Regions from separate parts of the Variovorax sp. YR566 genome, predicted to be linked through region 1. Evidence: predicted binding sites of a transcription regulator. Region 1 holds the regulator's gene; the other holds the start of a gene.
What was found. The regulator HrcA, encoded in region 1, represses chaperone genes, less so after heat shock. The targets are predictions, from matches to a motif close to TTAGCACTCNNNNNNNNNGAGTGCTAA.
Positions count from the first base shown of each region.

Region 1 (4,415 bases):
GGGGGTCTGGATCAGGCGAGCAACAACGCGTCAACGTCGGCCGCGATGACGCGCACCGCGCGCGAGCTGAGCGTGACGACACGCAGCTTTTCGTCCTTGATCAGGCGCAGCACGGTGCTGCGGCTGCAGTCGAGCGCGATGCCGGTGTTCTTGATGGTGAGCAGGCGGCGCGTTGCAGTGGGTGCGGCGGCAGGCGCCGGCGTAGTGATAGCGGTCATGTTGGCCTCGAAAGTTTCAGAGTTGCCGCAGCAGCCAGCACGACCTTAGAATGCACTCACAACATACTGCAAAATTGTTGAGGCATCCGCACTTCGGTGCTTGCCGCGCGAGGCCCTCAGTTCGGTGCTAGTAACACCTAATTCGAGGGCTTCGTTGTCTGCGGAGCGATCTAAGAATAGCTCGTGATGTGCAGTGGACGCCTGAAAGATCAAAAGCTTTTTGCGGTCGTCTGCGTCCTAAAACGCGAGATGCATCAAAGATGATGCAAGCTCGGATGCAAAACTCTTGCAGCGCAGTGACTTAGCACACCCCGGTGAACAAACTTTTTTCGTTGCGAAAAAGCTGCATCAACGCGGAGTCAGGCCGATCCACACGTTCACGGCTCTCGCACCCTCGTCTTTTCGGTACCGTTCTTGAGGCTGGTTCCAGGATTCGGTGATGCAGCAGGAATGCGCGCAGCCAGTTGTTCGGGTTGGGAACGTAACGCACGAAGAGCTTCGAGTTGCTCGCGCATAAGATCCTCTAGGCGTGCACGTTCGGCCATGTCGATCTTTCGATCCGCCGCAGCCGCTTCATCCTGCAGCTTCAAGATGTGATATGGCACTAGAGCCGACGCCACCAGCGCTGCTAGCGCGATGCCGATAGACCAACGTGCAAGCATCAGCGCGCGTTTGGAGGCGACGTCTGCTGCCCTGCTGGCCTCTTCCCATTTGGGAACAACGTCAAGCGTGATTGTGCGCAGCAGTTCGGCCTCGCTATTTGCCAATGCGGCCAACTGCGTCGCCATCGCATCGAGCTTTTCGACCGTGAGTTCGCTGGACCGGATCAAGGGCGAGGGCGCGATGTGAGGTAGGCTTCTCGACCCCACCTCAAACATCTTTTGGTCAGGGGGAGCCAGCGCCGCGGCGGGCATCGCTATTGATGACAAACCCCTCGCGGCCGCCAGCATGCCATCAAGACTTTTCGACAACTGCGATTGCAGGCCCGAGCCAATTGATCCGAAGGACTCTGCAATTCGCCGAGACGACTCGATGGAATCACGCGCCTGCTGGCGCACTTCTGCTCCAAGCTGAGCGACGACATCACCACCGTCGTACCGCAAAACGGTGCCAGTGGCTCTCGCTACAGCTCCCGCAAGTTCCTCAAGCGGCGCAATTGTTCCGACCTCGGCTTCCGCAAGCGGCTCATCAAACGCGTCCTTGTTGCGCGAAACGAGACGCCTGACGACCTCGCGACCAAGCGCCTCGTCAGACACGGCCGAGTCATCGAGCAACGTGCGGAGGGCGGCCAGATCACCAATGCTCAGATGACGCGCGTAGAGCGTGCCTTCTGCGGTCTGAAGCTCAACGCGCTTGCCCAGCAGGTCAGCCAATTTTCGGCGTGTCGACCCGGCGCTGCCATCCGACGGCATCGGCTCTTCGCTCATGGAAGACACCCCGTCTGGAGCACCCCGGCTCGCGACGCCACCGAGAAAGGGACATTGATCCGAGGCTCACTCCCACACGTGCGCCCAGTCGCGCGGCGCGGCTCAAGAAGATCGATGGTTTCTTTCATGGAGCGCAATTGTGGGGCGGGGGCGCGTTGCCGGAGAAGCTGCAGCCACCATAGCAGCGGCACCAACAGCCAGCCACAGATCGCTATATAGATCGCGACAAGATTCACCAAAAATAGAAAAGGGTTAGCAGATACTTACCTGCTAACCCCCGTCATTGGTGGTAGGCCGTGATGGGCTTGAACCATCGACCAACGGATTATGAGTCCGCTGCTCTAACCAACTGAGCTAACGGCCCACGCGGCACGATTCTATTCGCGCCGCAGCGCCTACTTGCGATGGCTCAGCGCATTGCTCACCAGGCGCGACGTGATGTCGACGATCTGGATCATGCGTTCGTAGGGCATGCGTGTCGGCCCGATCACGCCCAGCGTACCCACGACCTGCCCATCGACCTCGTAATTGGCGCTGACGATGGAGAGCTCCTCGAAGGGCACCACCTGGCTTTCGCCGCCAATGAAGATGCGCACCCCTTCGGCCTTGCTCGACACGTCGAGCAGGCGCATCAATTGGGCCTTCTGCTCGAAGAGTTCGAAGGCACGGCGCAACTGCCCCATGTCGCTGGAAAAATCGCTCACCGCCAGCAGGTTGCGCTCGCCCGAGATCACGACGTCGTCTTCCTGCGCCTCGTTCAGCACTTCGGAGCTGACCTGCACCGCGGCCTGCATCAGCGCAGCGATCTCGCCACGCAGCTTTTCGACCTCGGACTGGAGACGATCGCGCACCTGCTCGATGGTCAGTCCCGCATAGTGCGCGTTGATGTAGTTCGAGGCCTCGACCAGCTGCGATTGCGAATAGTCGGCCTCCGGAAAGATCACCCGGTTCTGCACGTCGCCATCGGGCGAGACGATGATCACCAGCAGGCGCCGGTCGGAGAGCTTCAGGAATTCGATCTGCTTGAACACCGAAGCGCGCCGCGGCGCCATCACCACGCCAACGAACTGCGACAGGTTCGACAGCAGGTGCGCCGCATTGGCGATCACTTTCTGCGGCTGGTCGGGCGCGAGGCTCGGCGTGCTCATCTGTTCGCGCTGCGCGGTCAGCATGGTGTCGACGAAGAGGCGGTATCCACGGTGCGTCGGAATGCGGCCGGCCGAGGTGTGCGGGCTGGCAATCAGCCCCAGCGCCTCGAGGTCGGACATGACGTTGCGGATGGTCGCCGGCGACAGATCGAGCCCCGAGGAACGCGACAGCGTGCGCGAGCCGACGGGTTGCCCGTCGGCGATGTAGCGCTCGACGAGCGTCTTGAGCAGCAACTTGGCACGGTCGTCCAGCATTGCAAGATTTTAGTGTTGTAATTTGTGAGATATGACCTCTCGCTTTCGTCACGTCGCCCTGATCGGCAAATACCAGGCTTCCGGCGCCCGGGCGCAGGCGGACTCGCGCGACGGCGTCATGGAAGGCATTGGCGCCTTCCTCGAATCGCAAGGCTGCACGGTGTTCGTCGAGCGCTCGACCTGCGAGGAAGACGATGACGGCGCCCCTGCCCATCCACGCTACGAAGCCCTGAGCGTCGAGGAAATCGGCCAGCGCTGCGACCTCGGCCTGGTAGTCGGCGGCGACGGCACCATGCTCGGCATCGGCCGGCAGCTCGCCAGCTATGGCATCCCGCTGATCGGCATCAACCGCGGCCGGCTCGGCTTCATCACCGACATCCCGCTCGACAACTACCAGGCCACGCTGATCCCGATGCTGGCCGGCGAGTACGAGGAAGACCACCGCAGCCTGATGCATGCGCAGGTCGTGCGCGATGGCGCCTCGGTGTTTGACGCGCTCGCCATGAACGACGTGGTCGTCAACCGCGGCGCCACCTCCGGCATGGTCGAGTTGCGCGTATCGGTGGGCCGCCATTTCGTGGCCAATCAGCGCGCCGACGGCCTGATCATCGCCACGCCCACAGGCTCGACGGCCTACGCACTGTCGGCCGGTGGGCCGCTGCTGCATCCGGCCGTGCCAGGCTGGGTGCTGGTGCCGATCGCACCGCACACGCTGTCGAACCGCCCCGTGCTGCTGCCCGATGCCGACGAGATCGTCATCGAGCTGGTGGGCGGGCGCGACGCCAGCGCCAATTTCGACATGCAGTCGCTGGCCTCGCTCGCAATCGGCGACCGCGTGGTGGTGCGCCGCTCCGATTTCCGTGTGCGCTTTTTGCACCCGCGCGGCTGGAGCTATTTCGACACCTTGCGCAAGAAACTTCACTGGAACGAAGGGGGCTCCTGAAATGGCGCTGCGACGCATCGCACTGCGCGACTTCGTGATCGTGCGATCACTCGAACTCGACCTGTCCGGCGGCTTCACGGTATTGACCGGCGAAACCGGCGCGGGCAAATCCATCCTGATCGACGCGCTGCAACTGGCGCTGGGCAACCGCGCCGACGCTGGCGCGGTGCGCGAAGGGGCCGAACGGCTCGACGTGAGTGCCGAATTCGACGCCGACCCCGCCCTGGACACCTGGCTCGACGAAGGCGGCTTCGAAGCCGGCGACGCGCTGCTGCTGCGCCGCACCGTCGACCTGCAGGGCCGCAGCCGCGGCTGGATCAACGGCAGCCCAGCCACGGCCACGCAGTTGCGCGAGCTCGGCGACCGCCTGCTCGACATCCACGGCCAGCACGCCTGGCAAAGCCTGACGCGGCCTGAGGCAGTG
Region 1 covers NZ_CP197092.1:6,210,944-6,215,358, forward strand. The annotation lists gene ACTG4X_RS29025 (hypothetical protein) at 12-218, opposite strand; gene ACTG4X_RS29030 (hypothetical protein) at 596-1,645, opposite strand; tRNA gene ACTG4X_RS29035 (tRNA-Ile) at 1,933-2,009, opposite strand; gene hrcA (heat-inducible transcriptional repressor HrcA) at 2,041-3,048, opposite strand; gene ACTG4X_RS29045 (NAD kinase) at 3,080-3,991, shown strand; gene recN (DNA repair protein RecN) at 3,993-4,415, shown strand, end outside.

Region 2 (4,415 bases), 2.7 Mb from region 1:
AGAAGAAACCGCCCGTGCTCCAGGACCCGCGTGTTTTCGGAGCCGAGGCGTTCGACTTCAAGGTACCCGATGGCTGGAAGAAGGAAATCCTCAATGCCGGCTTCGCGATCATTCACGACAAGGTCGTGGTGATCGACCCCTTCGACGACGACTGCGTCGTTGCCACCGGCAGCCACAACCTGGGGCACAAGGCATCGTTCGACAACGACGAGAACCTGCTGATCGTGCGCGGCAACAAGAAGCTCGCGATGGCCTATGCGACCCGCATCCTGGACGTCTACGACCACTTCTCCTCCCGCTTCTGGTTCAAGCAGCTTGGCGGCCAGAAGGACGCGCTGGAACTCAAAAGCACGCCGGAGGAATGGCTGGGCAAGTACTACGACAAGAAGGGTCGGCTCAAGAACCCGCAGCTCAAGTTCTGGATGGACGCGGCGGTGCAGTAGCAGCAAGCGTCTGCTCGCGGCGCACCTCGGTGATCGTGCGGCCGTGCTGGCCCCAGTTGTCGGTGTCGTATTCGTCGATCACGACAAAGGTCGAGGCAGGATCCTTGTTCAGGACGCGCACCATCATCTCGGTGGCCTCGGCGATCAGCTGCTTCTTCTGGTCGAGCGTGGTGCCTTCGCGGGTGATTTCGATGCGGATGTAGGGCATGGCGTTCTCCGGGGTTCGTTGTCGATGCTTCGCTCACCACTTGCCGGTGCCCATGCCGCCGTCCACGGGCAGCACGATGCCGGTCGTGAAGCTGGCGTCGCTCAGGTAGAGAACCGCGTCGACGATTTCCTGCACCGTGCCGATGCGGCCTGCCGGCTGCAGCGTGTTGAGGAAGCCGTGCATTTCCTTCGTGTACATCGGCGTGTCCACGATGCCCGGCGCCACCGCCGTCACCTGGATGTTGTGCGGCGCCAGTTCCAGCGCCAGCGCCTTCGTCGCCTGGTTGATGCCGCCCTTGATCAGCAGCGGCAGCACGGCCGGCACGGCCTGGTTGGGCTGCGAGGCAAGGCTTGCCGTGATGCTGATGATGTGGCCCGCCTTGCGCTCGACCATGTGGCGGACTGCCGCCTGCGACGGATAGACGAAACCCTTCAGGTTGGTGCTCACCAGGGCTTCCAGCTCGTCCGGCGTGTACTGGATGAACGGCTTGGCGTTGAAGAATCCGGCGTTGTTGACGAGCACGTCCACATGCCCGAAGCGCTCGATGGCACGCCGCACCAGCAGATCGCCAACGGCCGGGTCGGCGACGTCGCCGGCAACGCCCAGGAAGTTGTCGGGCGAACCAAGCGATACGGATGCCTGTTGCAGGCGTTCGGCGCTGCGGGCGTTGCCGACGACGTTGTCGCCGCGCTGCAGGTACGCGCCGGCCAGGGCCAGGCCGATGCCGCTCGAGGCGCCGGTGATCACGATCGTCTTGGGTTGGGTCTTCATGATGGTTTCCTTTCGGGTGGTCAAAGCGGAGGCAGTTGGTTCAGGTTCATGGAGGCTCTCGCCTCTGGGATCAACTGTATTGACGACCTTCAAGTTGATAAAGATGATAGGAGCATCTTTAGTATTTACTCCATGTAATCAATCATGAATCGCCAGTTCGACGACCTGCTGCTGGGAAGCCTGGAGCTTTTCTGTCTTGCAGCCGAGCAAGAGGGGTTCACCGCCGCAGCCACCATTGCGGGCGTGACGCCCGCCGCCGTAAGCAGGACGGTGGGCAGGCTGGAAGAACGCCTCGGGGTGCGCCTCTTCCTGCGCACGACACGGCAGATACGGCTGAGCGAGGCGGGCCAAGCCTATTACGAGCAATGCCGCCAGGCGCTCAACCAGCTGGTGGAGGCCGAACGCCAGGTCAGCGGCCAGCAGATCACGCCAAGCGGCCTGCTGCGGATCAGCGTTCCCACCACCTACGGGCACTACCGGCTGCTGCCGCTGCTGCCGGAGTTCAGGGCTCGCTACCCGGACATCCGGGTCGAGGTTCACGTCAGCAACCGCAACATCGACTTCGCCGCGGAGGGGTACGACCTTGCCGTGCGTGTGCGCGCGCCAGCCGACTCGACCCTGGTTGCTCGCCATCTCGAGGACGCCGAACTCGTGCTCGTCGCAGCCCCGGACTACCTGCGCCGGCACGGGGAACCCCGGACCCTGGACGACCTGCAGACCCACGAATGCATCCAGTTCGAGCTGCCCAGCAGCGGCCGCACCATCCCCTGGCTGTGCCGTCAGGACGGCCAGGACATCGAAATGCTCACCTCCGGCGGCTACGCCTGCTCGGACGACGTCCTGGCCGGGGTTACGCTGGCCCGGCATGGCGCGGGCATCTTCCAGGCCTATCGCTTCGTGGTCGAGGAAGACTTGCGCCGGGGACGACTGGTCGAAGTGCTCAAGCCCTTCGGCGGCCGGTCCCGGCCCTACAACCTGCTGTATCCCAAGCTGCGGTTCGCGCCGCTGCGCGTGCGCACCTTCGTGGACTTCCTGATGGGCCGCCGGGCGGATGGGGCGGGCGTGTCTGGCAGCGGCTTGGCCGGCCGGGCGTGAAATCCGTTACGCACCGGCGGCAGCCCCTGTCACTTGAAAGCCCACCGATTGCCCTTATGATTAGCACTCGCTGCTGATGAGTGCTAACAGCCCTCGCTTCCAGTCGATGGGCTGCCGGCCTCCGGTCCGGCACCCGACCACAAAACCCGTTTCTTATCCATACATCCAGGAGATGCAATGAAACTTCGTCCTTTGGCCGATCGCGTGATCGTCAAGCGTGTTGACAGCGAAACCAAGACCGCCTCCGGCATCGTCATCCCCGACGCAGCCGCTGAAAAGCCCGATCAGGGTGAAGTCCTGGCCGTGGGCCCGGGCAAGCGCAACGACAAGGGCGAACTGGCCGCACTGACCGTCAAGGTCGGCGACCGCGTCCTGTTCGGCAAGTACAGCGGCCAGACCGTCAAGGTCGGCGGTGACGAATTGCTCGTCATGAAGGAAGACGACCTGTTCGCGGTCGTCGAGAAGTAATTCAAACATCCCATTCGGAGTAAACAAACATGGCAGCAAAAGACGTAGTCTTCGGCGGTGAAGCCCGCGCACGCATGGTCGAGGGTGTCAACATCCTGGCCAACGCAGTCAAGGTGACCCTGGGCCCCAAGGGCCGCAACGTGGTGCTCGAGCGCTCGTTCGGCGCCCCCACCGTCACCAAGGACGGTGTGTCGGTCGCCAAGGAAATCGAACTCAAGGACAAGCTGCAGAACATGGGCGCCCAGCTCGTGAAGGAAGTGGCTTCCAAGACTTCGGACAACGCCGGTGACGGCACCACCACCGCGACCGTGCTGGCACAAGCCATCGTTCGCGAAGGTTTCAAGCTGGTGGCTGCCGGCATGAACCCGATGGACCTGAAGCGCGGCATCGACAAGGCTGTCACGGCCCTGGTCGCCGAGCTGAAGAAGGCTTCCAAGCCCACCACCACGTCGAAGGAAATCGCTCAAGTCGGCTCGATCTCGGCCAACAGCGACGAAACCATCGGCAAGCTCATCGCTGACGCGATGGACAAGGTCGGCAAGGAAGGCGTGATCACTGTCGAAGACGGCAAGTCGCTGGACAGCGAACTCGACGTCGTCGAAGGCATGCAGTTCGACCGCGGCTACCTGTCGCCCTACTTCATCAACAACCCCGAGAAGCAATCGGCGCTGCTCGACAACCCCTTCGTGCTGCTGTTCGACAAGAAGATCAGCAACATCCGTGACCTGCTCCCCACGCTGGAACAAGTCGCCAAGGCTGGCCGTCCGCTGCTGATCATTGCCGAAGAAGTCGAAGGCGAAGCCCTGGCTACGCTGGTCGTGAACACGATCCGCGGCATCCTGAAGGTCGTGGCTGTCAAGGCTCCTGGCTTCGGCGACCGCCGCAAGGCCATGCTGGAAGACATCGCCATCCTGACGGGCGGCAAGGTCATCGCTGAAGAAGTGGGCCTGACGCTCGAAAAGGTGACGCTGGCCGACCTGGGCCAAGCCAAGCGCATCGAAGTGGGCAAGGAAAACACGATCATCATCGACGGCGCCGGTGCCGCTGGCGACATCGAAGCCCGCGTGAAGCAAGTGCGCGTGCAGATCGAAGAAGCCACGAGCGACTACGACCGTGAAAAGCTGCAAGAGCGCGTGGCCAAGCTGGCCGGCGGCGTTGCAGTGATCAAGGTTGGCGCTGCCACCGAAGTCGAAATGAAGGAAAAGAAGGCTCGCGTCGAAGACGCCCTGCACGCTACCCGCGCTGCAGTGGAAGAAGGCGTCGTGGCTGGCGGCGGCGTGGCTCTGCTGCGTGCCAAGCAAGCCGTGGGCGAGTCGGTCAAGGGCGACAACGCCGACCAGGAAGCCGGCATCAAGCTGGTGCTCAAGGCCATCGAAGCTCCCCTGCGCGAAATCGTGAACAACGCCGGCGGCGAAGCCTCGGTGGTGGTG
Region 2 covers NZ_CP197092.1:1,683,607-1,688,021, reverse strand. The annotation lists gene ACTG4X_RS07755 (phospholipase D-like domain-containing protein) at 1-443, shown strand, start outside; gene ACTG4X_RS07750 (tautomerase family protein) at 412-651, opposite strand; gene ACTG4X_RS07745 (SDR family NAD(P)-dependent oxidoreductase) at 685-1,422, opposite strand; gene ACTG4X_RS07740 (LysR substrate-binding domain-containing protein) at 1,567-2,517, shown strand; gene ACTG4X_RS07735 (co-chaperone GroES) at 2,695-2,985, shown strand; gene groL (chaperonin GroEL) at 3,015-4,415, shown strand, end outside.
Region 2: a site for HrcA is predicted at 2,578-2,604, ahead of ACTG4X_RS07735 (co-chaperone GroES). Genes of this name have one in related genera too.